2 regions of the Alcanivorax sediminis genome follow, and region 1 is predicted to be linked to the other one. Evidence: predicted binding sites of a transcription regulator. Region 1 holds the regulator's gene; the other holds the start of a gene.
The links. Region 1 encodes LexA, which represses DNA repair genes until DNA is damaged. Its sites were predicted from a motif close to TACTGTNTANNTANACAGTA; they were not measured.
Positions count from the first base shown of each region.

Region 2: recA (recombinase RecA) is a predicted target of LexA. The motif match lies at 11,159-11,178, and genes of this name have one in related genera.

Region 1 covers NZ_WIRE01000001.1:3,126,497-3,142,617, forward strand. The annotation lists gene GFN93_RS14235 (TetR/AcrR family transcriptional regulator) at 1-372, opposite strand, end outside; gene GFN93_RS14240 (hypothetical protein) at 499-1,782, opposite strand; gene GFN93_RS14245 (outer membrane lipoprotein-sorting protein) at 1,786-2,580, opposite strand; gene GFN93_RS14250 (alpha/beta fold hydrolase) at 2,736-3,509, opposite strand; gene GFN93_RS14255 (DUF6586 family protein) at 3,641-4,171, opposite strand; gene topA (type I DNA topoisomerase) at 4,340-7,069, opposite strand; gene GFN93_RS14265 (universal stress protein) at 7,349-7,807, shown strand; gene GFN93_RS14270 (cyclic nucleotide-binding domain-containing protein) at 7,962-8,612, opposite strand; gene lexA (transcriptional repressor LexA) at 8,927-9,541, shown strand; gene GFN93_RS14280 (DUF1499 domain-containing protein) at 9,573-9,989, shown strand; gene GFN93_RS14285 (TatD family hydrolase) at 9,940-10,773, shown strand; gene GFN93_RS14290 (DUF6482 family protein) at 10,912-11,220, opposite strand; gene GFN93_RS14295 (glutaredoxin family protein) at 11,524-11,766, opposite strand; gene rlmKL (bifunctional 23S rRNA (guanine(2069)-N(7))-methyltransferase RlmK/23S rRNA (guanine(2445)-N(2))-methyltransferase RlmL) at 11,763-13,877, opposite strand; gene rmf (ribosome modulation factor) at 14,154-14,360, shown strand; gene GFN93_RS14310 (quinone-dependent dihydroorotate dehydrogenase) at 14,608-15,609, opposite strand; gene GFN93_RS14315 (efflux RND transporter permease subunit) at 15,986-16,121, opposite strand, start outside.
Region 2 covers NZ_WIRE01000001.1:1,896,698-1,912,818, reverse strand. The annotation lists gene GFN93_RS17560 (GntR family transcriptional regulator) at 1-51, opposite strand, end outside; gene GFN93_RS08705 (HD domain-containing protein) at 280-825, shown strand; gene GFN93_RS08700 (hypothetical protein) at 1,210-1,716, opposite strand; gene GFN93_RS08695 (DUF6726 family protein) at 1,834-2,067, opposite strand; gene purC (phosphoribosylaminoimidazolesuccinocarboxamide synthase) at 2,121-2,837, opposite strand; gene GFN93_RS08685 (MBL fold metallo-hydrolase) at 2,862-3,635, opposite strand; gene GFN93_RS08680 (outer membrane protein assembly factor BamC) at 3,641-4,297, opposite strand; gene dapA (4-hydroxy-tetrahydrodipicolinate synthase) at 4,294-5,178, opposite strand; gene GFN93_RS08670 (glycine cleavage system protein R) at 5,430-5,957, shown strand; gene bcp (thioredoxin-dependent thiol peroxidase) at 6,025-6,501, shown strand; gene GFN93_RS08660 (AI-2E family transporter) at 6,550-7,641, opposite strand; gene GFN93_RS08655 (sulfurtransferase TusA family protein) at 7,641-7,889, opposite strand; gene GFN93_RS08650 (M48 family metalloprotease) at 7,963-9,393, shown strand; gene GFN93_RS08645 (regulatory protein RecX) at 9,584-10,054, opposite strand; gene recA (recombinase RecA) at 10,047-11,081, opposite strand; gene GFN93_RS08635 (CinA family protein) at 11,258-11,746, opposite strand; gene GFN93_RS08630 (helix-turn-helix domain-containing protein) at 11,837-12,880, opposite strand; gene GFN93_RS17555 (fatty acid desaturase) at 13,014-14,408, shown strand; gene rnk (nucleoside diphosphate kinase regulator) at 14,813-15,202, shown strand; gene GFN93_RS08615 (class II fumarate hydratase) at 15,305-16,121, shown strand, end outside.

The sequences.
Region 1 (16,121 bases):
TAAATGCCCCACTGGCTGGCTGTAGGCCTGGCCGGAAAGGCGGAAGAAAATAGCAGCGCGCTGTGGGTCTTCAGGGTGCGTTCCCAGCGCCAGCCGTGAGATCAGGGAAAGCAGTTTCTCCGGCGTATCTGGGGTGCCGGTCTCCTCCATCTCCGCCAGCTTGGCATCCAGCGCCTGGGAGAATGGCGAGAGAAAGCGTTCGAACACCGCCTGAATCAAGGCTTCCTTGGATCCGAAGTGATAATTCACAGCCGCCAGATTGACCCCGGCCCTGCTGGTAATGGCCCGCAGGCTTGTCTCGGCAAACCCCTTCTGGGCAAACAGCACCTCCGCTGTATCCAGAATCCGGTCCACTGTTCCTGGCTGTGCCATTTTCCTTGCCCCTAGCGTTCAAAACATACGTTTCAAACATACGTTTGGAGCCACATTCGGTCAAGTAGGTTCCGGGTTGTCACAGGAGAAATACGAGGGCCGGCACCGCCGGCACCTCATCAGGCTTCAGAAGTAATACACCATTTCTGCCTGCACAAAGTCCGAGCGACTGATCGGGCCCAGGCCGGGGTTGGTATTCACGTTTCTGAGGATATCGCGGTACAGCGCAGAGGGGCTTCGCGGATCTGCCGCATCCGTGTAGAAGCGGGCTTCCAGCGAAGCCTTGAGGTTGTTGCCGAAACGACGGCTGGATTCCAGGCTGATGGCTTTCTCTTCTTCTTCGGTATCGTAGATGATGCCGGCCAGGATCTCGGTGGAGGCCACATCGTTGAAGGTGAAGCGGGTGCCCAGCAGCACATCGCTGGCCAGTGGTGAGGCCAGGCTGTCGTCGCGGTCTTCCCAGATGTATTCCACAATCCAGCCCAGATCGGCGGCACTGCCGAACAGGCCCACCTGGGTGTATTCAAAGCCCCCGTCCAGCGCATTGAAACGTTCCCCTTGCCCGGAGCGGCTGATGCCCTCCAGTTTCCACAGCCAGCCATTCTGCAAGTATTGCAGCTCCAGGCCAGTCTGGTCGATGACGTTGTAGAGCGGGGTAAATTCCGGATCGGCGTTTGCCGGCAGCTGGCCGGTGGCCAGCAATGCCTGCAGCTCTGCCAATGTCAGGCTCTGCGGAATCAGCAGCGGGTCCCGGCTGGTACCGGAGAAGTGCGACAGCGCCAGTTCGATACCATTATCAAAGTACTGCTGGAAGCGGATGGCAAAATCCACACGCCCGTCCTCTTTTGAGGATTCGTACAGGGCGTCATCAGACACCGGCAACGGCGTGCGCGGCCGGCCCTCTTCACCGGCAAAGGTGCGCTCCCGGAAACCCGGCAGCACGAACAGGTCCACGATCCCCCAGTCCCGCACCAACGACAGGTTGATCATGGGCTGGCCGAGCTTTTCCTCGCCATCCACCTGATCCACCTGGTCGGTCTGGTTGATGATATCCACCAGATGCCGGCCTTCGGTCACCCCCCAGAACACCTTGCGAATGCCCACCCGCGACTCCCAGCCATTGCCCACATGAATCCAGGATAGTTCGCGAATATCCCAATGGGTACGCTCGCTGTCATGCTCATCGACTCGAGCGTAGGGAATGAAAGTGAACAGGTCATCCCGGTCATTCCATTCATGGAGCAACTCGGGTTTCAGGTAGGCGGAACCATTGCTGGAATAATCGGCTTCCGCATATGGGGAGTCCTGGGTGAAATACCGCCCTTCCAGCGCCACTTCGCCACGGAATTCCCAGCCCAACGTGACCAGCGGCATCGCCAGCAGCGATGCCGTCACAAGTATTTTTTTCATGTTTTATCGGGCGCGCTTGAGACTGTTCTGATTGAAGTCGTCTTCCGTCAGACCGGTATCGTACTGGTAGTTACTCCAGAACAGGTTGGTGGCCTTGCCGGTCTGGTGGTTCACCATGGACATCCTGGCGGGCTGCCAGAAATTGTCCTTGTATTGGCTGAAGTCGCTGGACTCGAGGGTCTTGAGCAGGCTGCCACGACGATCGTAGTACTCCACTTTCCAGGTGCGGTATTCGTCCTTGTCCAGCCAGACCACCATCTTGGTATAGCCGGAATGCTCATCAGTGGGATACCGCTCCATCACATGGCAAGTCAGTTCGCCACAGGCCTCCTCACGCAGGTACTTATACGTGTACTTTTCCACTTCCTGGCCACGCATGTCTTCAAAACTGAACTCACTGCCCATGAAGGGGCCGGACTTGTTGCGTGAGGCGATGGTTTTCACTCGACGCAGGGCTGGCAGGTACAGCCACTGATCGTCGTCTTTGGTCTTGTAGCTGAACGTGAGCATGGCAGTGCCACGGACATCACGGGGGGTATCGAAAATGGTCAGGCTCTTGTCGCCTTCCAGCTCCCCTTTCCCTTCCAGCGTCTTAACACGTAGCTCCCGTTCTGCCTGATCGCCACGCTTGGTGATCAGCACCATCTTCATGTCGGCCTGAAAATCCCCAAAGCCATCACCACGGGCATCCGCTGCACGAGCGATTTCCAGCCCCTTCTCTTCTGGCGTCTGAGCAATGCCAGGGAGGGGGATGGACAGGGCCAGAGCCAGGCCGGCAGTCAGCAAACGAGATGTCATGGTTGTCCTCATTGTTCAGTGGGGAATCTTTGTTATTCAGACGGCAGGAGCAACACCGTGTTTACCATGATACCCGCCCCGCCGAAAACAGCGATGCCAATGAGGCCAAAATGTGCACTGCGGTGTCAACTAATGTCACCGGATTCGCATGAAATTCAGGCCGAACCTTCGCCATCCTTGCCAAAGTAGCCGTGTTTGAGAAAAGTCAGCACCTGCTCGATAACCGCCCGCTTGCGCATGATGAACACATGACTGGCAGGGACCACCAGGTGGTCACGCATTTCTTTGAGTCGCGTGCTCGGCAAGGAAACCTTGCCGTCATCATTGCCGGGAATCATCCATGATAACCAGGGGTCCACTGTGCGGGATCCGGCAATGACGCCAATTTCTGCCGATACCGGTTTCAGGTTGGCCGCGATGCCTTCCGGCCCCGTACCCAGCTGCTGCCCTGCCGGGCCAGTGAGTTTCTGGAACAACCACCAGTCCTGCATGCGATCCACCACTTCGCTTCCATGGTTGGGGGGCGCGAGCATGACCACTCGGCCAAGCTCCGGGATAGTTTCATGCTGCAGATAACTGCGTACAAGAATTCCCCCCATGGAGTGGGTCACAAAATGCACCTGCTCTACGGTCTGGGCTCGACACCAGCCAAGCGCACGGCTGATTTCTTCGTGGGCAAGCGCTTCTACCGGTGCGGAAGTAGACGGGTAATCCTGGTTGTAGACCAGGTAGCCCGCCTCCGTCAGGGTGTCTTCGATGCGCGACATGGCCCACGCAGAGCGACGCAGCCCATGGAGCACGACCACACAATCCGACTGCCCGCCGGTGAGCGCAGGCAGCATCTCTGCCTTGGCAGGTTGCATGCTTAACAGCATCCATCCCGACAGGACTAACAACAGTGCAGACATCCAGCGGTAGGGGTGGGTCATGGGGGCTCCGGCATGGGAAACGTTGCCGGACACCAGAGGGAATCGGCCCGACGCCACCAGAATTCAGGGTATCGGGTCTATTTTCAAGGCTGGGGATACCTAGCGGTAGTCAAGCGGAGCTGACTTGCCGGTTACCACTCTTCCAGATACCCCACGCAATGCTCGACGAGTTCACCAACACGGGTCGATGTCTGCGCCAGACGTTCCAGATCGCCCTCGGCCAATGGCGCATAGCGGTCTTCGGCCATCAAGTTCAGGGCATTGGCTTCACTGGGCGGCGTGGGGCGACGGGCCAGGCCTGACGCCCCAAGAGCCGTCTGCATTTCGCTGTCCAGCCAGGCCACCAGATCACCGCGATCCTGCCGTGCCTGGGCCAGCACCGAGACTTCCGGCGCCTCAACACCCGCCGCCTCGAACGCCTGCTCCAGTGCCGCCAGGCTAAACAGGGTATCTGCCCCTGCCACCTGATAGGTCTTGGCCGATTGCCGGATCATGCCCACCAGCGCGGAGTAAAGATGAAATACCACCGCACCGCGCAGGGCCAACCGAATGGTCGGGCTGGCTTCGCGTTGATCGTGGGTCAACTGGCGCAGCATGGCATTGGCAAAATAGATCCGCTCACGCAGACCGCTAACGGTGTTTTCACGAACCATTCGGGACATAACATAATCCTGGCAAGAAGCTGCAAGCTACACGCCCCAAGCAGCAAGGCGCGGGAGAGGCTATCGCGAAGAAGAGGCAGTGCCCGCGCTCTTGTGTCATCGCAGCACGGAGCAGTGCCCTCAGGACAAGAGACGCGAGCCTCGTGTTGTAGCTTGTAGCTAGTGTCTTTACTTCTTGGCTGCCGCTTTCTTCTTGGCAGCTGGCTTCTTCGCGGCGGCTTTTTTCTTGGCGGGCGCTTTTTTCTTTGCCTGCTCCTCAACCCACTTGCCATCACGATAGAAAGCAGACCAGCCGGTGGCCTTGCCGTCCACTTCGCTCATCACGTACTGCTCTTTCGACTTGCGGCTGTAACGCAGTACGCCCGGATTGCCATCCGGATCTTTTGCCGGTGCCTCGGCCAGATACTTGTGCTTGGGATCCAGCTGTTCGGCCACGCTCTGAATTTCTTCAATCAGCGGAGGTCGGGTTTCCCGGTTCTTCGGGAACTTGCTGGCCGCCATGAACAGGCCGGAGGCGCCGTCTCGCAACAGGTAATGATCGTCTTCGTGTTTCTCACACTTGAGGTGCGGCATGGGAATCGGATCGGCACGCGGCGGAGCCGGTTCACCGCTTTTCAATAGCTTGCGGGTATTGCCACAGGATTCGTTAGTGCACTTGAAGAACTTGCCGAAACGACCGGTACGCAGCTGCATCTCATGATTGCACTTCTCACAATCCAGGGTCGGACCGTCATAACCCTTGATGCGGAACTCGCCCTGCTCGATCACATAGCCATCACAATCCGGGTTATTACCGCAGATGTGCAACTTGCGCTTTTCGTCAATCAGATAGTTTTCCATGGCGGTGCCACACTTCTGGCAACGCTTCTTTTTGCGGAGTTCATTGATTTCCGCTTCTTCATCGTCCGCCTTCACATCCACCGCCTCTTCGCCAGGCAGCAAATTCAGGGTGGCGGTACAACGTTCCTTGGGTGGCAGGCTGTAGCCTGAGCAGCCCAGGAAAACCCCGGTGGAGCCGGTGCGGATCTGCATTGGACGGCCACAGGTGGGGCACTGGATGTCGGTATCGGTAGGCAGGTTGGCACGCATGCCACCAATGGCCTGCTTGCCTGAACCTTCGCCCTGTGCCGCTTCCAGTTTGCCGACAAAATCCTTGTAGAACTCGTCCAGCACATCTTTCCAGTCACGGTGGCCCTCGGCGATTTCGTCCAGGGTTTCTTCCATGCTGGCGGTGAAGCCGTAGTCCATCAGGTTGGGGAAATTCTCGACCAGACGGTCGGTGACGATGTCCCCCATTTTTTCGGCATAGAAACGACGGTTGTCCTGGCGCACATAGCCACGATCCTGAATGGTGGAAATAATCGCCGCATAGGTGGAAGGGCGGCCGATGCCACGCTTTTCCAGTTCTTTCACCAAGCTGGCTTCGGTGAATCGCGCCGGCGGCTTGGTGAAGTGCTGTTCGGCATCCACTTGGTCGATGGTGAGGATGTCGCCTTCCTTCACATCGGGCAGCAGGGTGTCTTCCTGGCCCTTGCGGGAAGCCGGTGGCTGAATACGGGTCCAGCCATCGAATTTCATGATGCGACCTTTGGCCTTCAGCTCGTAGTCATTACCGGTGGCGGTCAGGGTGCTGCTCAGGTATTCCGCAGGGGGCATCTGACAGGCGATGAACTGGCGACGGATCAGCTCATACAGCCGCTGGGCGTCACGCTCCATGTCCTTGAGATGCTCGGAACGACGATTCACGTCGGATGGACGAATCGCTTCGTGCGCTTCCTGAGCCCCTTCCTTGCTGGAGTAGGACAGCGGCTTCTCGGGCAGGTACTTGTCGCCCAGATTCTCGCCAATCCACTCGCGACAGGCAGCCACTGCATCGGTGCTGAGATTGGTGGAGTCGGTACGCATGTAGGTGATGTGACCCGCTTCATAGAGCCGCTGGGCCATCATCATGGTTTTCTTCACGCCAAACCCCAGACGGGTGCTGGCTGCCTGCTGCAAGGTAGACGTAATAAAAGGCGCAGACGGACGGGATTTGGTGGGGCGCTGCTCAAGCTGGGTAATGGTCAGCTTGCCTGCCGCTTCCAGTGCCGCACGGTGAGCATGGGCATCATCGCCGTTGTCCGGGCGGAATGCCTGGCCCCGGTGCTTGGCGACCTGCAGACGCAGAGCTTCACCCTCTGCGCTGTGAGTGTCGCTATACATCTCCCAGTATTCTTCCGGGATGAAGGCACGGATTTCGCGCTCGCGCTCCACCACCAGCTCCACCGCCACGGATTGCACCCGGCCCGCAGACAAGCCACGGGCAATCTTTTCCCACAGCAGCGGGGAAATCATGAAGCCCACCACCCGGTCAAGGAAACGGCGGGCCTGCTGGGCTTCGACACGGTGCAAATCCAGCTTGCCCGGTTCTTCGAATGCGGCCTGGATCGCCTTCTTGGTAATTTCGTTGAACACTACCCGGTCGAAACGGGTGTCATCACCACCGATCACTTCCCGCAGGTGCCAGGCAATGGCCTCCCCTTCGCGGTCCAAATCGGTTGCGAGATAGATGCGGTCAGCTTTTTCTGCGAGACGCTTGAGCTCATCAACCACCTTGTCCTTGCCTGGCAGGACCTCGTAATGCGCTTGCCAGCCTTTATCCGGATCCACGCCCATGCGATTGATCAGCTGGGCCTTGGCCTTCTTCTTTTTATAGGCTTCGCGCTCTTCCTTCGGCAAGGAGCGAGTGTAAGCGGCTTCCTTGGCGCGCTCCTGAGGGGTGCTTTTTTTGGAGCCACCACTGACCGGCAGATCACGCACATGGCCGACACTGGACTTCACAATGAAGTCGTCGCCCAGATAGCGGTTGATGGTCTTTGCCTTGGCAGGCGACTCCACAATGACTAGCGATTTTCCCATTCTCAGGTACTCAACATCCGATCTAAGGCTTGCGATGGGCGCTATTTAGACAGCGCCAGTATGGCCGGGTCAAGCAGGATCTACCCCGACGTTCCTTTTTTAGTACTAGACCAGAGAAGGCACCAAGAGCAAGTCAGGGCACAGATGGGGCGCTTTCGGCGCCTGCCATGAAGTCGCCGCACCCCGCATGAAACATGGCGTTGATCCCGATCAGAGAATCATGAGTCTGTTCTCTGGCAAGCCGTTAAAAGGACGCTATACTCGGGGGAAAAGCCGCTCATGGAGAAGATCGTGCCCACCCCCTATCGCAAGATTCTGGTCGCCATTGATGGTAGTGATGAGTCCGCACAGGTACTTTCGCGCGCCGCCGGTGTGCTTTCCGGCAACGAAGGCGAGCTTCACCTGATCCACGTGATTGAGCCGCTGGCGCTGGCCTACGGGGCTGACGTCCCCATGGATGTCACCGACCTGCAAACCGGCCTGATGGACCAGGCAAAGGCCATGGCAGCACGGTATGCTGCACAGTACGGAATCGCCGACGCCAACATCCATGTTGAACTGGGCTCCATCGAAAAGACCATTCTCGACATGGCTGACAAGCTCGGCGCTGACTTGATTGCCGTCGGCAGTCACACGCGCAGTGGCCTGGCGCTACTGCTGGGCTCCACCGCCCGCGGCCTGGTACCCGGCGCCCATTGTGATGTGCTGGCAGTGAAGGTCGATCAGAAAAGCAATTAATAGTTAACAGTGAATAGTGAACAGTTGCGCGAGCAACGGTTTCTGGTTTTAAAACGTATGAGGCCGCGTCCAACCCTTGGGCGCGGCCTCATTGCTTTCATCAAATCAAAAACCAGGATCGCGTCGCTGTTCACTATTCACTGTTAACTGTTCACTAGGTGAGTTGCAGCGCCCCCGTATTCCCCTGCCCTTCCTCGTTCCAGCGACACAGCAATTCAGCCAGCCCCTGGGCCTGTTCTCGCAGGGCATCCAGCTCTTCCTGGCTGCCTTTTTCACCATGGAATACCGGCAGCTTGCGCATGGACTGCACCAGTTCATGATCTGGATCTGCCATCCGTTTCACTTCCAGAGTCCAACGGATGTGGTGGACGATCATATGATAAAAGGCAAGGCGGGTAGACAGGGTGTAAGGGCTGTCATCTTCACTGAAATCATTGAAATCGAGGCTGGCAATCACCGCCTCGCGGGAATTTTCTGAAACGCGGATATCGGCACTGCGCGGCGTGCCGAGCAACATCGACAGCGTGCCAAACACTTCACCGGGAGAGACGTAATACAACGGCGGGTGGGAAGGAGAGTCTCCCAGTACTTCAAGCTGCCCCCGCAGCAGGAAGTAAAGAGTGGAATCCACATCACCTGCGCGAATCACATCATCGCCTGACCCGGCCAGCCATAGCCGGGTATTGCTTTCCAGCAGGTCAAACTGCTCGGCATCATCTCGAGAAATTTCATTAAAAAAGGGTACGCCGGACAGAAGCTGACGCACTCGTTGCTGGCCGTAATCATTATTATTGGCCTTTTCCATCTGTTACCCCACAAACGCTGATGGACTGAAAACCACAATGCTATTCGCCATCGCAGTGAAGAACAATGTCCCACAGAACCGAATTCACAGTTTCATCCGGGAATGGCACTTTTGGAGCTATCCGCCTCCCGAAACAGGCCGCAGGAACTGCGCCATTGACCTTATGGACAGGTGGACAAATAACACTGTTCATATTATCAGTATCCATGCTAGGATCGAAATCGATGAGCGACTGTGGTCAATGACTTACAGCCGACAACGGAAATAACGCACCCGTACAGGCGTCATTTCCCTGTGACCATACGGAGAAGGTTATGAGCAGCAAACTCACTGATCGTCAGCAGCAGGTACTGGATTGTATTCGCGAATGCATCGCAGATACCGGAATGGCGCCTACCCGGGCCGAAATCGCCGATATCATGGGCTTCCAGTCAAAGAATGCCGCCTCTGATCACCTCCGGGCGCTGGAGCGTAAAGGGTATATCCGCCTGCACAGTGACCGCTCTCGCGGTATCCAGCTGCTGGACAACGCCTATTGGTCAGAAGAAGAGCTGCCCATTGTCGGTAAAGTGGCCGCCGGTGTACCCATCGAAGCTATCGAGAACGTGGAGCGTACCGTTCCGGTCCCCCAGGGCCTGTTCAAACAACGCCCCACGTACCTGCTCAAGGTCCAGGGTGACAGTATGGTGGATGCCGGCATCTTCGATGGCGATCTGATCGCCGTGCGCAAGTCCAATGTGGCCCGTAGCGGTGAGATTGTTGTGGCCAGAATTGACGAAGAAGTCACGGTCAAGACGTTAAAACTGAACAAGTCCAGTGCTACCCTGCTTCCTGCGAATGAGGCTTACGAGCCCATCAAGGTGCCAGCCGACCAGCTGGTAATTGAAGGTATTTTTGTGGGGTTGATCCGTGATCCGAATTCTTACTAGCTTGTTCATTCTGGTTATGAGTAGCAGTGTCATGTCAGACGAAAACAATTTGCTCGCACCCTGCCCGAACTCACCCAACTGTGTATCCAGCCTGAGCGGCAGCAAGGATCACTGGGTGGCTCCGCTCGAGGTGTCAGATAACCGCGAGTCCAGTCTCCAGCGCGTGCAATCCGTGCTGGACTCCCTGCCACGGGTGGAATACGACGTGGTTGGGCAATCTCGTATCCAGGCCCGCTTCAAGAGCCTGGTGATGCGCTTTACTGATGATGTGACTTTCTATGTCCGGGAAAATGGCGTGGTGGAAGTACGTTCCGCGTCACGGATCGGTTACTGGGATTTAGGTGCCAACCGCCGTCGGGTAGAATCCCTGCGCGTGAAACTGGCCGAGATTCAAACCAATGACCGAAGCGCACAGCTCGACCCTCCTTCCGCCCGCCCAGTGGGCTGATATTGGCGTCAACCTGACAGACAAGCAGTTCCGCGATGACCGCGATGCGGTCATCGATCGGGCCAGGCTAGCCGGTGTCAGCTGGCAGCTGATTACTGGCACGCATATCGACGAATCCCGCGAAGCCATCGCCCTGGCCGAGCAGCATGACGACCTGTTCGCCACTGCAGGACTCCACCCCCACAGTGCCCGATTCTATTCCCGGGATCTGGAAAAAGAACTCGCCGATATGCTGCGCCATCCTGCCGTACGTGCTGCGGGGGAAATGGGGCTGGATTTCAATCGGGACTTCTCTCCCCGACCGGACCAGGAAACCGCCTTTGAAGCGCAGCTCGCTCTGGCAGTTGAAGCGGGGTTGCCCGTGTTCCTTCATGAGCGCGACGCCCATGAACGTTTCCAACCAATCCTGAAAACCTTTAGGGATGATTTGGTCGGGGCCGTGGTTCACTGCTTTACTGGTTCAAAAACAGCACTGTTCGACTATCTGGACCTGGATTGTCACATTGGCATTACTGGCTGGGTTTGCGATGAGCGACGGGGCAAGGACCTGGCGGATCTGGTCCACAATATCCCGGACAGCCGCCTGCTCATCGAAACCGATGCACCCTATTTATTGCCCAGAGATCTTCCTGAAGCACCACCTAAAAAACGCCGCAATGAGCCATCCTTGCTACCCTGGATTGGACAGCGAATCGCCCAGCTTCGAGGCCAGGAAATCGAGGCGGTGGCAGCCATGACAAGCAATAACGCCAAAGCCCTGTTCGCGGATCGAAAAGCTGGATGACACTATCCAGTACCCTGAGCCTCATCACCCCACACCGTGGCTCCTTGGCTGGGCATGGAGAGCCAGAGTGGTGTCAATCTAAAGTGGCCGGATAGGGAACAGGTAGAAGTCAGAACCGCTTTTTTGTGTCAGCCAGCATCAAGCCCGGTCACTGCGCCAGTTAAATGACACTTTCAGGGGCGGTATGACTTCCCCTTCCGGCTGCCCCACCATTTCCGCATGGGCGGAATGATGAAGCAGAGTCGCCTTGGGGGTGGAAACATGGCTGAGCAGGTTGTTGGCATGTTCAGGGCCATTGAAGCGCTGGATCTTGCCATTCTGATCCACCACCCAGAACCACTCGCCATTGAGGCAGACTCGCACTGTGCACACTGACAGGCAGGCAGAGGTGATCTCGATTTCCTCTACCTGTTGCTTGGCTAGTTTGTTTGCTGTGATCGTTTTCATGCTACAAGGATTACGCCAGGATCGTGAATCCAGCGTCATGAAAAGACAATCCCCCCGGACATTGTCCTAACCCACATGGACTGTGCTATTGCTGTCCCGAGGAAAAGCAGTTTTACCCCAGATGCCACAGAGCACCTATAGGGAAACCTTTCTATTGCTGCCTGAACCCTGTCTTCTGGAATCCGGGCTCCGTTTCCAGGCTGGTGGTGATCGCCATGCGAGCATAGGCTCCTACGGCTACCGTTTGTGCATTGCCAAGGGCGCGATCTTAATCACGATCAGAAGCAGTCTTTGCGTCATATTTCAGCCTGAAATGCCTACGGATTTTTGCAGAAACGCCTGCACATCCAGCAGGCCGAATGGCCAGGCCAGTTCGTGCCCATCACGGGCCAACACCGGAATGCGCTCACCATATTGCGCAATCAGCTCATCATCCTCGGCCACATCCACTGACAGCAGCTCCACATTGGGATTGACCATCATCAGCAGGTCCTTTGCCTGCTCACATAGATGGCAACCGAGTGTGGTGTAAAGTACAACGGTCATGACGCCTCCACATGACGGATAGCGTAAAGCACGTGAACCTTGTCATTACGGCGGAAATCTTCCGGGATACTCCAGCGGGTCAGATCCTCCACGTCGTACCATTTAGTGATGGACTCATCGAGTTTGAAGCGACGGAAATTACAGGAGAAGTAGAGAACCCCACCTGGCTCCAGGCGACGCATGATCTTGCGAATCAGGTCCCCATGATGTTCCTCCACCACAAAGTCACTACGTGACTTGTTATTGGAGAACGTGGGCGGATCGCAAAACACCAGGTCGAATTGCTCCTTGCATTCATCCAGCCAACGCATGGTGTCGCCACGCTCAAGGCTGTGCTGATCTGTCGAGAAACCATTCAAGGCCAGGTTACTGGCCGCCCACTCCAGGTACTTCTTGGACGCATCCACAGTCACAGTTCGCTTGGCACCGGCCACCGCCGCATGTACGGTGGCGGATCCTGTGTAGGCAAACAGGTTCAGGAAGCGCTTGCCAGAAGCCTCTTCGGCAATCCGGAGACGAATCGGGCGATGGTCGAGGAACAAACCGGTATCGAGATAATCCTGCAGGTTTACCAGTAGCTGAGCCGGCCCCTCGCGCACAGGCCGGTAGTGCCCCTGCCCGTCCAGCTTCTGGTACTGCTGTTTGCCCTTCTGCCGCTCACGGGTACGCAGATGCACCTGCTCGCGGTGCACGCCCAACGCAGCACGCACCGCCGTCACCGCCAGATCGCGGCGCTCTCGAGCCTTTTCCGGATCGATGGTCTTCGGCGCCTTGAACTCCTGCACCAGTACTTGATCACCATAGATATCCACCGCCACATTGAATTCCGGTAAATCCCGGTCATAGAGGCGGTAGCACTGGATATCTTCCCGCTCCAGCCAGCGGCGCAGATGTTTGCCGTTTTTCTTGAGTCGATTCACCAGTGGCATGGCCGCTTCAGGCACATCAAAGGCGGCGCTGTCTGCCACCTGAACGATCTGCGACGGTTGAAGCTGGCGGGGGCTGTAAAGCCGAATAAAATTATTGAAGGGGCCATTCTTGAGGCGCCACTGGCTGTCCAGTTGCATGCCGGAACGGTCCATCACCTGTGCATCCGCCCCCAACAATACAATCTGCCAGTGTGGCGCCAGACGGGCCATGATACGACCGAGGCCCAGATGCAACCAGCCGGCTTGCTCCTGCTCATCAAGCCGTTCGCCCCAGGGCGGATTGGTCACCATGACGCCATCCTCCGCGACATCCCTCGCCCGCAGTGCACCCAACTCGCGACGTTCAAAATGAATGGCGCTACGCACACCAGCGCGCTCAGCATTCTGCTGGGCCAGCTGAATAGCCTTGAGATCGGCATCAAAGCCTTTCAGCGACAGCGCCGGTACCGGGCGGTCCGCACTGGCAGCCGCTTCCTCCATGGCCGCCTCCCAAAGCTGGCGGCGGCAGCCACGCCACTGCTGGAAGCCGTAGTGACGGCGCATCAGACCCGGGGCGCGGCCGGCAGCCATCCAGGCCGCTTCGATCAACAGGGTGCCCGAGCCGCAGAACGGATCCAGCATCGCGGCTGGACGCTCGGCCTTGTGCCAGCCCGCCGCCCACAGCATGGCCGCAGCCAGGGTTTCACGCAGAGGGGCGCGGCCACCGGCAAGACGATAGCCGCGACGATGCAGGGGATCCCCCGCCAGATCCAGCCACAGGTGAGCCTCATTCTGATCCAGACGCGCGCGGATACAGCAACTGCCACGCAGGTCCCGTGAGATGGTGAATTGTGGCGGAAGCGCCTGAATAAAGCGTTTCGCACTAATACGGTTGTCACCACGCACGCCGGCGGCATGCTCCACATTCACATGGATGGGCGCGTCGTTTCCGACCAGGGCAAGCCAGTCCTGGCTCGCCGCCAGTTTTTCCGGTGCGATATCCGGTGTCACCCCCAGTGTGGCCAGCGGTAACAGTACCCGCTCCGCCAGACGGGACCACAGACATACCTTCAGGGCATCAGCGGTTCCACCGGAGAATTCGACATGCGCTCTGCCCGTCTCCGTTACCGATATGCCCAGTGTGGCCAGTTCGTCTGCCAGCAGTGGCGCCAAACCGGGCATGCTGGTGGCAACAAATTCCATTATGTGTTCCTCGTAAGTGACTGTTTTGTGCAATCACAGAAATTAAATTTTTAACGTTTTCAGCGCGTTACACAAACCGTCATCTGGCTGTCCTTTATACGTCATATGCTTAAAGGATTGCCTCGATATTGCTACTTGGTATTCGACACTACTCTACCCGTTTTCCATACTGATTTTGTCGACCCCGGAAGTGAAGTCCATAACACAACGGGCCTGTTCGCATTGCCCGGGGTTATTTCTTTTTTGTACCGATGTATGTGAAAGGGAAAAGCGTCTATGAAGCGACAAAAACGAAACAGAGACGACCGCGCCTACAACCGTGGCTACAACGCTGGCCTCGATGGAAAATCCCGTGAAGACTGCCCCTTTGGCACGCTCCAGGCCAGAACCAACTGGATGGGTGGATGGCGTGAGGGCCGTACCAACCTCGCTCAAGGCATGCTGGGTGTCGCCAGCATTCAGAACCTGAAAAATATCGGTTAATTTATTCCAAGTTCACCAATGCGCCGACGCGCTCGCGCGCCGACCCACAGGGCCCCACCAGGGCCCTTTTTAATGGGCGCTACAGTGCAACGAGCGCTTCGTTCAACGAGTTGAATCTCCTGCAGCGGCTTATCAGGCTCACCATCCACCGAACTCAACGATCCGAAAGTCTTTTCAGCTCTTCGAAAACCCGGGAAATTGTCCGGGTTTCCCTATCCAATCAGGTGTCGCTCGTAGCCTGTACTCCCTACTTCCAGGCACGCGCAATCTTGCTGATCAGGCCCGGCCCCTGATAGATCAGGCCGCTGTAGATCTGAACCAGGTCGGCGCCCAGCTTTTTCTTGGCCAGGGCATCTTCCGCGCTGCTGATTCCGCCCACCCCAATGATCGGGATACGCCCATTGAGAGCCTTGCTCATGGTATCCAGTGCCTGGTTGGCGATCGGTGTCAGCGGAGCCCCGCTCAGCCCACCCTGCTCATCCCCATGGGGCAAGTCTTTGACACCTTCACGGGACAAGGTGGTATTGCCGACGCAAACACCATCAATCCCATGCTTTACAAAGGCTTCTGCCATGGCCTGAAGCTCTGCTTCACTATTATCCGGGGCAATCTTGATCACCAGCGGCACTTTGCGACGGTGCTGCTCATCCAGTCGATCCTGAGCTTCACGCAGGGTTGCCAGCAGGGAATTGAGAGCATCGCCATGTTGCAGCTCGCGCAGGCCTGGGGTGTTCGGGGAAGAGACGTTCACCACCAGGTAGGTCGCGTAGGCATGTACCTTCTGCTGACAGATCAGGTAATCGTCTACTGCATTCTCAACCGGAGTGTCCTTGTTCTTGCCAATGTTGATGCCCAGCACGCCTTCATACTTGCTGTGCTTCACGGCATTGACCAGGTAATCCACGCCCAGATTATTGAAGCCCATGCGATTGATAATGGCATCGGCCTTCGGCAACCGGAACAAGCGGGGTTTTGGGTTCCCGGGCTGTGGGCGCGGGGTGATCGTTCCGATCTCGATAAAGCCGAAGCCCAGATCCGCCAGCCCATCGATACAATCACCGTTCTTGTCCAGTCCTGCGGCCAGTCCTACCGCATTAGGGAATTCAATCCCCATCACCTTCACCGGCGCAGAGACCTGGCAGCCCGGCCATAGCTTGCCCGCACGCTTGCGCAGCATGGCCAGGGTCAAGTCATGGGACTGTTCAGCTGAAAGGGAGAACAACAAGGGTCGGGCAAGGGAATACAGCATGGAGGAATCCGCAACTGGTGAGCTGGCGCGCATTATAGCCAAGGGGGACGGCTACTTCGATGCTTTGTGTCGGACAGAGAGACGCGGCACGCTTCACGCAACAGCCTTCACGCAAAACCCGCTTTCTTTTACGCCGTAGGAGCGAAGCGCAGCGGAGTAACGCACGAAGTGCGGCCCGCAGCGATTAACCGGCCTGCTGTCGATTGCCCCACGACCGGGACAGGATCGCCTGCAGGCAGGCTCCTACGGTAGAAGGGTGCGATGTATTTATGGTTTTGCGTGCCGGGTGATGCGTGCAGCGGCCGCAGAGCGGCCCACAAAAAAAGCCCGGCTTTCACCGGGCTTGCACACACAACCAACGAAATCAGCGCGCCGGTTATTTCGCGACGCTGGCCGGCTTGAGCAGGAAACGCCCCAATGCCGGGAGTAACCAGAGGGCACCGATCATGTTCCACAGGAACATGAAGGTCAGGAGGATACCCATGTCTGCCTGGAACTTGATGGAGCTGAAT
Region 2 (16,121 bases), 1.2 Mb from region 1:
CAGATGCTGGGCGATCTGCTCAGAAAGACTTTCCTTGGCCTTGAAGCTCACCTGACCCCCGTGGCTTGTTGAACAATGCCGAAATTATTGTCCGACTATAGTACAACTGATTTGCCGCACCAAGCGTTGCCTACAAGACGTGACAATTTCCTTCACTAACGTCATGAACAGCGACAGGCGACACAAGCGTTCTGCCAACCCGGTGCAATATCCGCGCGACGGGGGTGGATTTCCCTTATACCCCACGTCACTATGAGTAATAAACAGAATGGATAACCAATGACACCCGATCTGATTCAGCGCCACCCCCGCATCGAAGCCTTGTTTGACGCCTACTCCGAACGTTTCGGCAAAGACCAGACTGCCTATCGCAACCACATCTATCGGGTGGTAAATCTGGTGGCTTCGCAGCGGGCGCTGAGTGATGAGGAACTGGAACAGCTTGCCATTGCCGGGTTCTTTCATGATGCCGGCATCTGGCTGGCGGGCACCTTCGACTACCTGGAACCTTCCGCCAGACTCGCAGGCCATTACCTGGAAGAACAGGGACTGCTGGAGTGGACGCCTACTGTCGAGGCGCTCATCCTCAACCATCACAAGGTCAGCCGCTTCAGCCAGGACACCCTGGACCTGGCAGAGATGTTTCGCCGAGCAGACTGGATTGATGTCAGCCTTGGCCTGCTTCGCTTTGGGCTCCCCTCGGCCCGCATTCGACGTATCCGGGAAGCATTCCCCAATGCCGGTTTTCACACCCTGCTGCTCAAGCTCAGTGGCCAGCAGCTGCTCAGCCAGCCGTGGCGCCCCCTCCCCATGTTGCGGCGGTAAAAGCAACATTTTCCAGGCGTGTTAAGCAAAAAAAGTTACTCACAATATCTGTGGATAACTCTGTGCATAGACTGTCAGGAATCGGCGCCAGCCTAGGCCACACCTGTTATGGCACTAAAGTGATGAAAAAATGGCCATACGGTTAAAACCAATAAAAATCAATAAGTTAGAATCCAGCAACAACAAATCAATGAGTTAGAGCGCATCGTTAGAACGTATGTTAAAAAGCGTTGCCAGACTGTGCAAAAGTGATGCTCGAATACGGGGCATGGAGACACAAGAGCACACATCCTGCCAACTGACAGGACCCGCACTCAGACTAGATAGGGCGCTACAGGAGAGAACAGACTGGAGAGGAACTAGCCACTCCAGCCTTCAGAGACGTTAACGGCGGAAGCTGTAACTAATTCCCAGGATGACGACAGGCTCCACATCCAGGTCGTACTGCTCCTGCTCTTCTTCAGAGTCGCAACGGAATGCCGCTTTGTATTCAGCACACTCAAGGGATTCAACGGCGCCAATAACACCACTGACAGTCCATCGGGAATAGGGCTTTACCCACTGATGACCAATCTCGAAACCCGCGCCCAACCGCTCATAATGCCGCTCACCGCCAAAGTCTCCGGCCATCAGCCCGGTGTAGAAACCGCTCTCATCCATCATGCCGCGCTCCATTTTATGGCGCCAGCCAGCCGCCCACCGAAATTCGTCGGTATCCAGGCCAGATGAGTCCACATAGTAGGCAGGCATGACAAAGAAACTGTTCTGGGTGGTGGCCCACTCCAGATTGACGCCCACCAGGCCATTCAGATAACCCAGACCAATCAGGGCATCGTCCGCCTGGGCGGAAAACGGCAACAGGGCAAAAAGAGAAACAAGCCAGCGACGCATGGCGAACTCCGGTTTTTTGTTGTTATGTCGGGCGTCCGGGAGGGCGCAGTCAATATTTTTCACACCCCCCGGGGGATTACAAGCGCCTTCGCGCCCGCCCTTGAGTCTCGCCGGTAGTTACAGCGGGATCTTGTCGATGCTGTCAGCAGTGGTATCGATGGCACCGTCCACTTTTTCGAGAGCCTCATCTGCCGCATTACCGGCAACAGGAATGATGGACAGAGCCGCCCCCACCACTGAACCCGCTGCGCCCACAATACGCATGGGGGTAGTCGCAAGCTTGGTCAGGAAGCAACCACTCAGTACAGCGGACAACAGGGCCACAGTGGCCAGACGGAATACGATTTTCATCATAAGCTCCTTATTATTATCGGATTGCCGGCCTCAAAGGCCGGCGATTGAACTCAGTATTCGAAGGTCATCCCCAAGCGACGACCCACCTCTTCGTAGGCTTCAACCACGCCGCCTAGCCCCTGGCGGAAACGGTCCTTGTCCAGCTTCTCACGGCTATCCTTGTCCCACAGGCGGCAACCGTCCGGGCTGAATTCATCGCCCAGCAGTACCTCACCATTAAACACGCCAAATTCCAGTTTGTAATCTACCAGCAGCATACCGCCATCAAGGAACAGCTGCTTGAGCACATCATTGACCTTGAAGGTCAGTGCTTTCATTTCGGCCACCTGCTCGTCGGTAGCCCAGCCAAAACTGCGGATGTGGAAGTCGTTGACCATGGGATCACCCAGATCATCGTTCTTCAAAAAGAACTCGAACGTCGGCGGGTTCAGCTCCAGCCCCTCCTCCACGCCAAGACGGCGACAGATGGAGCCCGCAGCAACATTACGCACCACACACTCCACCGGAATCATGTCCAGCTTCTTCACCAGTGACTCGGTGGGGGACAACATCTTCTCGAAGTGACAGGGAATGCCTGCGGCTTTCAGCTTCTCCATAATGGCAGCGTTGAACTGGTTGTTCACCGCTCCCTTACGCGCCAGAGCTTCCTTCTTCTTGCCATCAAAGGCAGAAGTATCGTCCCGAAACACCATTACCAGCCGGTCTGCATCATCAGTGGTGTATACAGACTTCGCTTTGCCAGCATACAACTCGTCGCGTTTTTCCATGGAAAGACCTATCACCAAGGGTCATCAATGTATCTGCAGCCAGTCAAACCCTTCGGTCTGGCTGGCCACGCCAATTCGTTCACGGCCGCAGGTCATTACCCGCTCAATGGCGTCCTGCGCCAGCATGGCCGTATTGTTCTGCTCACTCAGGTGTGAAAGCACCAGATGTTGCAAGCGATCCACATTGGTCTGACGCAGCAAGGCTGCCGCCTGATCATTGCTTAAGTGCCCTAACATACCACCCACCCGGCGCTTCAACGACACAGGATAGGGGCCACCTTCCAGCATCTGCCGATCGTGATTGCACTCCAGCACCAGAGCATCACACTCTCCGTAGGCATCCACCACATGCGGCGTCACCGAACCCAAATCGGTGAGCACACCAACGGTTCGTCCCTGCCAGGAGAAACGGTACTGGCAAGGCTCACGGGCATCATGGGGAACCAGCACTGGCAATATCTCCAGTGCCCCCAGCTGAAAGCTCCGCCCGGGACGCACCTCTTGCCAATTCGCATTGCGAAAACTCGCCGGCTTTTCTCTCACAGCACAGGCCGTGCCAAACGTGCTGTACACCGGGCACCCCGTCTTGCGCGCCAGCGCCCCTGCCCCGCGCACATGATCGCCATGCTCGTGAGTCACCAGGATGGCGCTGAGACAGTCGACAGACAAACCCCGCTCGGCAAGCCGGGCCAGGGTTTCCCTAACGGTAAACCCACAGTCCACCAGTACCAGGGTGTCGTCCGCCTGGATCAGGGTGGCATTCCCCTTGCTGCCGCTGCCCAGCGAGGCAAGACGCATCGGCGTTATTCCAGTTCTTCGTAAATGCGCTCAAGAATCGCCAGACCGGGCGTTTTATCCACCAGGGCCGTCCCCTTCTCGTTCAGCACAGCCACCTGAATACCATTGGTGGTGTGACTGAGCTTGAGCTGGGCTTCTTTCTCGTCCAGCTCGTACCGTGAGGGTACACGGAGATAAAAAATGCCCACCTCACGATCCCGGTCCGTCACTTTCAGATCGGTTTCCTTCAGCGCGGTGCCGATATACTCCCATGCCCATGCATAACGAGTAGACATCATCAGGATCGGATAGCCATTCCCGTCGCGAGCCAGAATCGCCCGGACAGACTCCCCTTTGGGGGCGGGGGTATCTTCACCATCATCAGGCTCGTTGCCCAGCACCACCAACTGAGGGGCCTTTGGCGGAACAAACTTGTCTTCATCGGGCTGCCTGCCAATCAGACGGTCTTCCTGCCGCGGCACGGCATACAGAGGCTGCTCGCCAATGAACGTACCGCCTTCCGGTACTTGAATCGGATCCGTCACCGCAGCATCACGATAATTCAGACTACTATTGGGCAACCAGCTGCAACCACTGATCATGGCTACTATTGCCAGGCTGCCCGGCAAACGCCTCTTCAGGATCGAAAAGAGTCGCGAAGAGGTCGTTTCCACTTGCTTCATTTAGCCTCCAGAAGCCCACACTGGCGCAGGGTATCGCGCAGCCGCGGCTGGGCCGCGTCAGACAGCGGCACCAGCGGCAGCCGGATACCCGCGTCAATCAGGCCCATTTCATACAATGCCCATTTCACCGGAATCGGATTCGCTTCGATAAACAGATCACGATGAAGGGGTTCTAGTTCCGTATTCAATGCACGGGCCTTGTCGGCGTCACCGGCCAGAGCCGCTTCACACATGGCGGCCATCTTCGCGGGCGCCACATTGGCGGTCACCGATATATCACCGTGACCGCCGGCAAGGATGAAATCGCAAGCCGTTGCATCATCACCGGAATAGAGCATGAAGTCATCGCCACAGCGCTCACGAATCTCGCGGGCGCGCTCCAGATTGCCCGTGGCTTCCTTGATACCGATGATGTTCGGCACCTTGCTCAGGCGCTCCACGGTCTCAGGCAACATATCGCAGGCAGTGCGGCCGGGAACATTGTAGAGAATCTGCGGAATGTCCACAGCACGGGCAATGGCCAGGTAATGCTGGTAAAGGCCTTCCTGGGGCGGCTTGTTGTAGTAGGGGGTAACCAGCAGACAGGCGTCGGCACCGTCACGCTTGGCGTCACGGGTCAGGCGGATGGCTTCTTCGGTGTTGTTGGCGCCCGTTCCGGCAATCACCGGGATACGCCCGTTGACGATGGCAACCACCTCGCGAACCACACTATCGTGCTCCTCGAAGCCCAGAGTGGCGGATTCACCGGTGGTGCCCACCGCCACGATGGCGTGAGTGCCCTGATCCACATGCCAGTTCACCAGCGAGCGAAGATGCTCCCAGTCTACGGAACCGTCCCCACGCATTGGGGTAACCAGCGCTACAATGCTGCCGCGAATCATGCCTGTCTCCTGTTGGCCGCAAAACCGATACCCTCCGGCACCGGACCCTGCCTAAATGGTGAAGGGCGCTATGGTAAACGCCGACAGGGCTGGACGCCAGATGCCAGCAGGGAAAGGCGATATCCGGCCAGTGCGCCGTGCACTCTCCCGCCATGGGCACTACACTGCATGTTGATCTTTCAAGCATACTTGTCGACTAATAATAATGCCTCGCCGGGGCCAAACAGAAAGCAGATGTCAGGGAGCGTCATATGGACCAGCTAATCGTCATTTCAGCCTTGGGGTCTGACCGCCCCGGCATTGTGGAGTCCCTGTCCCGCGCGGTACTGGAGCGCGAGGGCAACATTCTCGATTCACGCATGACCGTTCTGGGCGGCGAGTTTGCCGTCCTCATGCTGGTGGCCGGGAGCGAAGCCACCCTGGAAAAGCTGGAAGCAGACCAGAGCAGCCTCAGCCAACAGCTGGACCTGCTTATCACCCTCAAGCGCACCCAGCGTCGCGATCAACGCCCCGCCTCCCTGCCCTACGAAGTGGAAGTGGTGGCCATGGACAACCCCGGCATCGTCCATGAAATTGCCAACTTCTTTTCTTCGCGCAGCATCAATATCGACGATTTACACACCGGCACCTATGCAGCTCCGCATACCGGCACGCCCATGTTCAGCCTTCACCTGGTGCTGAGCATGAATGCCGAACAATCCGTGGCTCAGCTACGTGACGCCTTTCTGGACTTCTGCGAGGCACGTAACCTGGATGCCACCATGAGCCCGAAGCGTTAGAGGACGCATCACGCAACCCGCTTCAGGCAACATGCACCAACATCAACACGAAGAGCATTGAACCGACATGGCACACCCCAAAATTGGCAATCTGGCCCCCAACTTCAAACTGCAGGATCAGGACGGCAACACCGTTGAACTGAAACAGTTCAAGGGCAAGAACCCGGTGGTGCTGTTCTTCTACCCCAAGGCCATGACACCCGGCTGCACGGTGCAGGCCTGTGGTATCCGGGATACCAAAGCCGAGCTGGAAAAGCGTGGCGTAGTAGTCTTCGGCATTAGCCCGGACCCGGTAGCCCGCCTGCCCAAATTCATCGAAAAACAGGGTCTGAACTTCAGCCTGCTGTCCGATGAAGATCATGCCGTTGCCGACAAATACGGCTGTTGGGGCATGAAGAAATTCATGGGCAAGGAGTTCATGGGCCTGATCCGCACCTCTTTCATCATCGGCAAGGATGGCAAGCTGCTGAAAGTGATGGACAAGTTCAAGACCAAAACTCACCACGAAGACTTGCTCGCCGAACTGGACGAGCTGGGGATCTAGGCTCGTTGGCCACACGCAGGAAGGGGCGCAGATGCGCCCCTTTTTTGATCATGGTTCTACGGACTCTTCCGAAACCTCAACTGAATAATCTCCCTGTCCGGGCCAGGCGTTGATCACCGCCTTGATCAGGGTGGCCAGCGGGATGGCGAAAAAAACGCCCCACAACCCCCACAGACCGCCAAACAGCAGAATCGCCGTAATGATGGCTACCGGATGCAGGTTCACCGCCTCGGAGAACAGCAACGGCACCAGAATATTGCCGTCAATAAACTGGATCACCCCGTAAACCACCATCACCAGAGCAAAATCACCGCTCCAGCCAAACTGGACATAGGCCACTGCCGCCACCGGCAACGTCACCACGGTGGCACCGATATAGGGAACCACCACCGAGAGCCCGACCAACACACTGAGCAATACCGCGTAATTCAACCCGAACAGCATGAACGCCACAAAGGTCACACTGCCAACCAGCACGATCTCGGCGGCCTTGCCGCGCACATAGTTGGCAATCTGGCCGTCCATTTCCTGCCAGACGTGTGACAGTACCCGGCGACGATCCGGCAAGAAGCGCATCAGCCAGCCCACGATGGCATCCTTGTCCTTGAGGAAAAAGAACACCAGGAGCGGTAACAGCACCAGGAATACCATCACTTCAACCAGGCTGGGTATCGATGACAGCGACAAGGTCAGCACCCCCTGCCCGACAACAGCCACTTCCCTCTGGATCACCGCCACAATGGAATCGACTTGCTCGATGGAAACGATTTCCGGATAACGGCTGGGAAGCTCCCGCAGCCAGGCTTCACCGCTTTTCAGGAAATAAGGCAGCTGGTCGCGTACTAGCAGCACAGTCTGCCGCCAGACCATGGGCAACAGCACCACCAGGGTCGCAATCAGAACCCCCAGAAACAGGGTAAACACAGACCCCACCGCCAGCATTCTGCCCATGCCACGACGCTCCAGCGCAGCCACCAGCCCCTGCATCAGATAGGCAATCACCATCGCCGCCAGTACCGGCGCCAACATACCGCCCAGAAAGGCGATGACCAGGCCCACAGTCAGCAGTACCACCAACAGGTAGACCGCCTCCTCGTCAGAGAAGTACTGGTCCATCCAGTGCCTCAGAATACGTACCATCAGCTCTCCCTTTCTCCGCGGCGAATCAGAAAGCACCATCGCCCGGGTTGTTCGTCACAACGAACCAGTTGGTGGCAAGACTGTCTCAAATAGGCAGGGATATCCTGCGCCGACGAGGCATCCGTCGCGATCACCTCAAGAACCTGGCCAGGATTAAGGTGTCTGAGAGCCTGACGGGTCTTGAGTAGCGGCATCGGACATTGCAGGTCAGAAGCATCTATTTGAAGATCGATTAATGGGTCAGTCATGCACAGGGTTTCATTGATTGTCTGCCTGACGGCATTATAGTCACATGCCCGCCCATTCGACATGGAGTACTGATTGAAGTTGCTACCTCGCGCATTACTTTTGCTTTGCTGTCTGGCCGGCAATCCGGTCAGTGCCAATGACGATCTGCCCGTGCTTGGCGATCCCACCTCGGCACTGATGTCTGCGGATCAGGAATACCGGCTGGGTCGGGCATGGCTGCGGCAGCTGCGTGGGCAGACCTCGATCATGTCCGACCCCTTAATTCAGGAATATGTGGAAAGCCTGGTCTATAAGCTCGCCTCATTCAGCGACTTGAAAGAGCCAGAACTGGATATCGTGGTCATTAACAGCCGCGAGATCAACGCGTTTGCCGTTCCGGGCGGGGTCATTGGCCTCAATGCGGGCCTGTTCCTCAATGCGGAGGATGAATCCGAGGTGGGCGGCGTAGTAGCCCACGAAATCGCTCACGTCAGCCAGCGGCATTTCGCCCGTCGCTACCTGGACGCAAAAAAGGTCAACACCGCTGTGCTGGCTGCCATGCTCGCGAGCCTTGCGGTTGCCATTGCCGGTGAGGGAGAAGCGGGTATGGCGGGCATGGCCGCCACCCAGGCCGGCGCCATCCAGGCTCAGCTGGCCTACTCACGCCAGAACGAGCGCGAAGCCGATCGGGTGGGTATGCAGACCCTGGCCTCGGCAGGTATGGACCCGGACGCCATGCCACGATTCTTCGAGCGTATGCTCAATGAGCAGCAGTTCGCAGGCGATCCTCTGGAATTTCTGCTTACTCACCCCGTCACCGAAAGCCGGATCGCAGACAGTCGGGCCCGGGCCCGGAACCTGCCCTCGCCTCCCATGAGTATTTCGCCACACTACCTGCTGGTTCAGGCCAGGCTTCGGGCTGCCTTTATCCAGGGAGATGACCAGGCCATCGCCTACTTCGAACGCTACCGCAATGAACGCAGCGCACTGGCCCTGCAGGCCGCACGCTATGGCCTTGCACTTAGCCATCTGCGCGCCAATCAATACGATCTGGCCCGGTCACTGATGGAACAACTGGCTGACCAGTATCCGGATGAGCTGTGGTTTCGACTCGGTCTGGTCGAGGTGGCAGTGGATGAGGAGAACTACCCCCGCGCCATTGAAGAGGCTAAACGGGTGCTCAAAGTATCACCGGATGACTACGCTGCCTCCATCCTGCTCAGCAAGGCCTACTTGCGCAGCAAACAGCCGGCCATGGCTCTACCGGTGCTCTCCCCCCTCCTCAACAAACGCCCTTCAGATCCCCATATCTGGGATCTGGTCGCGGATGCCTACGGTAACAGCGGTGACCGGGTAAGAGCCCTGCATGCCCGGGCAGAAACCCATTTCCTGCGCGGCAACAGCGGCAAGGCGCTGCAGCAGATGGAATATGCGTTGAAAGGTGCCGAAGATGACTTCGCGCTTTACAGCAAACTCAGCGGACGCATGAAGGACATGCAGCGGTTGTCAGAGGAAGAGTTCTGATTAGTTAACGCAGTATGCAGAAAGCCAGACGCCCGACGCAGAAACCACACACCTTGCCCCCGGCGCCTGTTACCTCGAGTATGGAAAAAGACTCTACCAAGGCGGCAACAGCACAGTACTTGCCGAGGGGCCTCCCCTGCCTTACTTCGGTGACACTGGTGTCAAACCTGCTTTTGGAAAGAGGAATTGGCTACTCCTCTTCGGGGATATCCAGCGCCGCGAAACTCTGTTCGGCATCGAAACCACGGCTTTGCAGAAAACGTAACTGTCGGGCTTTTTCTTTCTGGTCCTGAGGCAGGGAGCGGAAGCGACGGGCACGGGTTTCTCGCGCCAGCGCAAACCAGTCCACGCCATCATCATCTCCGGCTTCACTGATCGCCCGTTCAATCAGCTCGCGATCCACGCCTTTGAGCTGCATCTCCTGGCGGATACGCAGCGGCCCATGGCCGCGCTCAATGCGTGAGCGCACAAAAAAACCGGCAAAGCGCCGGTCATCGATGAAGCCATGTTCTTCGCACCACTCGATCACGGCCGCCAGTGCAGGGTGATCACCCACTTTACTGCGCAGCTTGGTTTCCAGTTCGCGACGGGCGTGATCCCGGCGCGCCAACAGGCTGACAGCCCGCTGACGCAGCTCGGATTCACTCAGCGGTTCACTCATCGCCCGCCGACACTTCCTCTTCCAGCGGTGCTTCCGCATTCGGGTCCGGCAACAGGCGAGCACGGATCTCCGTCTCGATTTCCTCGGCGATGGCCGGATTTTCACGCAGGTAGTCGCAGGCGTTCTGCTTGCCCTGGCCGATCTTGTCGCCCTTGTAGGCGTACCACGCGCCAGATTTATCCACCAGTCCCTGCTGTACACCCAGATCCAGCACTTCACCCAGCTGATTGATGCCCTGGCCGTACAGAATCTGGAACTCGGCCTGACGGAAAGGCGGAGATACCTTGTTCTTGACGACCTTGACCCGGGTTTCGTTCCCGGTCACTTCGTCACCCTGCTTGACCGCACCGATACGACGGATATCCAGGCGAACGGAAGAGTAGAATTTCAGCGCATTACCACCGGTGGTGGTTTCCGGGTTACCGAACATCACACCAATCTTCATACGAATCTGGTTAATGAACACCACCAGCGTATTGGCGTTTTTCACGTTACCGGTAATCTTGCGCAGCGCCTGGCTCATCAGACGGGCCTGCAGACCCACGTGTGCGTCACCCATTTCGCCTTCGATTTCGGCTTTCGGCACCAGGGCGGCCACAGAGTCAACAATCACCACGTCGACAGCTCCGGAACGTACCAGCATGTCGGTGATTTCCAGTGCCTGTTCACCCGTGTCTGGCTGGGAAACAATCAGATCATCCACATTCACGCCCAGCTTCTCGGCGTAGTCCGGGTCCAGCGCGTGCTCTGCATCCACGAACGCACAGGTGGCGCCTTTTTTCTGCGCCTGGGCAATCACGCTCAGGGTGAGGGTGGTTTTACCAGAAGATTCCGGGCCGTAGATTTCCACGATACGGCCTTTCGGCAGGCCGCCAATGCCCAGTGCGATATCCAGCCCCAGGGAACCGGTGGAAATGGATGGCATGCGCTCGCGCTTGCGATCGCCCATACGCATCACGGAACCTTTACCAAACTGACGTTCAATCTGGGACAGTGCGGCGGACAACGCCTTGGATTTATCGCTCATGGTGACCCCTCTCCTTTATCGGCGTGACAGTCATTGCATCGCCGGTATCTGTGTCGTCAAACTGGCCTTTCAGTCAGCACTGACAATATGGACAGTATTATGAACAGGAATTCCTGTCCTTTGCAACCCTGTTTGTCTTATCGGCGGTTTATTCAGAAACGCTCGGGTGATTGTGACTACTGCAGGCGGTCATTCAAGCCCTGCAGCGCCGCCAGGATGGTCTGCTGACGAACGGCATGGCGGTCGCCCTCAAACAGGAAGCACTGCGCCTCGGCGTAGCCCAGTTTCTGCCCCCAGGCAATCCACACCGTCCCGACCGGCTTGTCCGGGGTGCCGCCATCCGGGCCGGCGATGCCCGTCACCGCCACACTCACGTGCCCCCGAGAGTGCGCCACTGCACCACGGGCCATCTCCAGTGCGGTTTCTTCGCTCACCGCTCCGTGGGCTTCCAGTGTGGCGACGTTGACCCCCAGCAGCTCCTGCTTGGCCTCGTTGGAATAGGATACAAAGCCCCGCTCAAACCAGCGTGAGGAACCGGGAATTTCCGTCAGCACCTGAGCAATGCCGCCGCCAGTGCAGGACTCGGCGGTGACCGCCATCAGTTTCTGCTTGATCAGGCTGTCCGCCAATTGCTCAGCCGCCTGTTGAATTGCGTCCTGTTCCACTCTTACTGTCCTGTCAGGTTGGTTCCGCCTGCCGAGCAGGCCATGATGCTCCGTATGTTACCGGGCAACGAACTGGCGAACATCACCCGTTCAACGTGTTTTGGCATCCTGTTGCCCCGACAGCCATTGCGACGGCGCGCAACCGGCCTCGCGACGAAAGGCACGCGTAAAGTTGGCGCTATCCCGATAGCCCAGTTCCAGCGCGATCTCCAGCATGCTCAGCTGCCCGCTGCGTACCAGATCGCAGGCTCGCTGAAAACGGATCTGGCGGGACAGCTCACGAAAGCTTGCCCCCTCCTCTTGCAAACGCCGATCCAGCGTACGCGGCGCGATGTTGAGCAGCGCCGCCAGTTCTTCGCGGGAGGTAATGACATCCCGAGAGTAGGTCAGCATGGCCGTCACCCATTCCACCAACCGCCCCTGTTTCAGGGTCTGCTGGGCCAGTTCGCTACACTGGCGCTCTGCCAGCTTCAGGGCCCCAGGGTCGGCCATGGCCAGCTCCCGGCTCACCAACCCTCTGGGGTACAGAATCCGGAAGCCCGGACGAATCGGCCAGCCAAAATGCCAGCGTGCCGGTTTCAGCCCGGCGTAACGCTCCAGATGCCGGGGCGTACCACAGGAGAGGTAGAGATCATAAGTCGGCATGTTGCCCTGCAGCAGGGAGAGAATTTCCCAGTGCCAGGCAACTGCGATTGCCTCGATGTGAAACTGCAGACAGAGCGGCGACTGGCCCGCGGCCACCGTCAGCAACACCTCATCATGCTCATCGCCACGACGGTACTGCAGGCGGAAGGTGGGCATGATGATGCGGAAGTAGCGCGCCAACAGCTGGAATACATAGTCCAGGTCCGGGCTGCTCAACATGGCGTAACCCAGCATGCCATGGGAGCTGAGCTTCAGACTGCGCCCCAGCTCAAAAGCCCAGGGGATATCGGGTGCAATGCGGTAAACCTCCGCAATCAGTGCCTCCACCTGCGGCAAGGTCAGGCGCCCTTCCGGATCGTCCAGCGTCTCTTGCGCCATCCCTGCCTGACCGAACACAGCAGCGCCATCCAGACCATGGCCACTCAACAATTCACCAAGGCGCGCGTAGTAACGCGCGGGAATAAAGGGAAGACCACCAGCAGACGCCATGTCGCACCTATGAAGAACACTGTCAATAAATGCCAATAGGTTGGCAATAAATGACAAGCCTGGCAAGCCCGGCTCTGGGAATCTGCATTCACCCAATTATTCCCGACAACGGTGACTTGCGAGGTAAACAACAATGACAACGCCAAACGTGACCGCTCCCTGGTCTGACCGGAAATACCTGCTCTGGCTGGCCAGTCCGTTTCTGCCCCTGCTCGGCTTCCTTACCCTGCTGGCAGCCTACCTGCTGGAACAGCCCGCCCTGTTCTGGCTGATGCCGGCATTTTTCTACGGGGTATTGCCCCTGATGGATTGGTTGATCGGCACCGATATCAATAACCCTCCGGAAAGTGCCGTGGCGGCACTGGAAGCCAACCGCTATTACCGCGCCATCGTCTATGCCTACATCCCGGCCCAATACGCCACCACCATCATGGCGGTGTGGCTCGCCACCAGCACGGACATCAGCCTGGCCAGTATGGTCGCGTTGCTGATCACCGCAGGACTGATCAACGGCGTGGCCATCAACACTGCCCATGAGCTGGGCCACAAACGCGCCGATCTGGAAAAATGGCTAGCCAAGGTTGCCCTCGCACCTGTGGCTTACGGGCATTTCTTTGTGGAGCACAACCGGGGCCACCACAAAAACGTGGCCACTCCCCGTGATCCGGCCAGCTCCCGCATGGGCGAAACCTTCTATGCGTTTCTGCCGCGCACCATGATTGGCAGCCTGCGTTCCGCCTGGGAACTGGAAGCAGAGCGACTGGAGCGACAGGGAAAATCCGTCTGGTCTTTTGATAACGAAAACCTGCGCGCCTGGTCCATGACCGTGGTGCTGTTCGGTGCTCTGACTCTGTGGCTTGGTACCGGTGCCCTTGCCTTCCTGCTGATTCAGGCGTTCTTCGGTGCCGCCCTGCTGGAAGTAGTGAACTATCTGGAGCACTACGGTCTGCTGCGCCAGTGGGATGAGCGCACCGGGCGCTATGAGCGCTGCGCGCCCAGCCACTCCTGGAACAGCAACAACATCGTTACTAATCTGCTGCTGTATCAGCTGCAACGTCACTCAGATCATCACGCCAATCCGACCCGACGCTTTCAGTCACTGCGCCACTTTGACGAGTCGCCGCAGCTGCCTTCCGGTTATGCGTCCATGATGATTCTGGCGTACTTCCCGCCGCTCTGGTTCAAGGTCATGAACCCTCGGGTTGCCCGCCACTACGGAGGAGATGTGACCAAGGCACACCTGTACGGCCCGAAACGAGAGCGACTGATAAAAAAATGGCAGACCGCGCCCACCCCTTGCCCGGAAACCGTGGTCCCGGCGACGCCATCACAACAAGAACAACGCTCCCCCAACCTTGTGGCCGCCAGCCGCCATCGCTGCAGCAACTGTGGTTATGTCTATGACGAGCATGAAGGGAACCCAAACGAGGGCTTCGTTCCCGGCACAGGCTGGAACGCAATTCCGGACAACTGGTCCTGCCCGGAGTGCGCAGTAAGAGACAAAAGCGATTTTGTTCCCGTTACTTGATCAACGGGTGATAGCAAAAGAGCCCGTCACGGGCTCTTTTGCGTTGCGACACCCTTGGGAATGCGTCAGACGAACATAGATACGCAATGACTTTTCTGGCCTGGCAAACAAGTAACAAGCGGACTGAACATCCCGTTGATACTCTGAAAATGAGTCCAGCATCATGCCCCCCCCCTTCAAACTGAGCCATCTGGACAACGGCTACCTTTCTGCTACGCTCGCTCCATGGCTATTGAATTTGCTCCCGCATTGGTGAGCCTCCGCCCCTCATTTCAAACAACCGCCCTCCCCAAGGGCATGGTTGCGAGCACCCCTGCCTTTCTCTCCTGACGCCGAACGTCCGTGCTTTACCGGGGGTTCGGCGCCTCCAGCACCTCGACGTCTGAATTTCAAAGGAGAGCAAAATGGCCAAGTTACCCTCAATCACGGTCACCACCCTGGACCGTGCCCGTCTCTATGCCCTGCTGGACCGCCAGCAGGAAGACAGCGATGAAGTCGATCATCTTTATGCCGAGCTGGAACGTGCTCATATCGTCGCGCCGGACGAATTACCGCAAGGCACCGTTTGCCTGGGCAGCCGTGTGCGCTTCTGTGAAACGGCCACGGGCAAGATCCACCAGCGGGTGCTGGCCCTGCCCGGTGACATGGCACTGTACCCGGATGCCATCTCCATTCTGAGCCCTGCCGGTGCAGCGCTACTCGGCCTGAGTGTGGGGGATACTATCGACTGGCCCTACCGTAATCGCACCTTGCACCTGCAGCTGCTCGACGTCTTGCCCGCCGAACAGCAGTAATCCTTCCTCGCCGCCGGGAATCCTGTGAGTCCTGATTCCCGGCAAGCACCCTTAAAAGCCAGCTGATACACTCGAAGAAAGCTCGCCGACAGGGACAGGATCATGACTCGCTTTCGTATCGAAAAAGACAGCATGGGCGAACTCAACGTGCCAGCGCAGGCGCTCTATGGCGCCCAGACCCAAAGGGCCATTGATAACTTCCCGATCAGTGGCCAACCTCTTCCTGCCGCTTTTATCCGCGCCCTGCTGCTGGCCAAGCGCGCAGCCGCCAGCGCCAACAGCGAACTGGAGGCGATCCCGACAGAAATGGGCCAAGCCATCTGCCATTGCGTGGATGAGCTGCTGCAGGGCGACTTCATGCAACACTTCCCGGTGGATGTGTTTCAGACCGGTTCCGGCACCAGTTCCAACATGAATGCCAATGAGGTGCTGGCCACTCTGGCCAGCCGCCGCTACGGCAAGGCAGTAAGTCCCAACGATCACATCAACTATGGCCAGAGCAGCAACGATGTGATCCCCTCCTCCATCCATATCAGTGCCGCCATGGCCCTGACAGAAGAGTTACTTCCTGCGCTCCACCATCTTGTTGCGGTGACTCGTCAAAAAGCAGAGGCAGTGCACCCGTATGTGAAAACCGGCCGCACCCACCTGATGGACGCCATGCCCGTGCGCATGAGTCAGACACTCACGGCCTGGGCCGATCAGATCGAGCGCAACATCCATCACCTCAGACAGCTACAACCCTCAATACAGAGTCTGGCCCAGGGCGGCACCGCCGTTGGCACCGGCATCAATGCCCACCCGGATTTTGCTGCTACCTTCAGCAAGGCACTGAGTGCCCATACCGGCATCACTTTCACCCCGGCCGCCAATTTCTTCACCCATATCGGCTCCCAGGACATTGCCGTGGCTCTGTCCG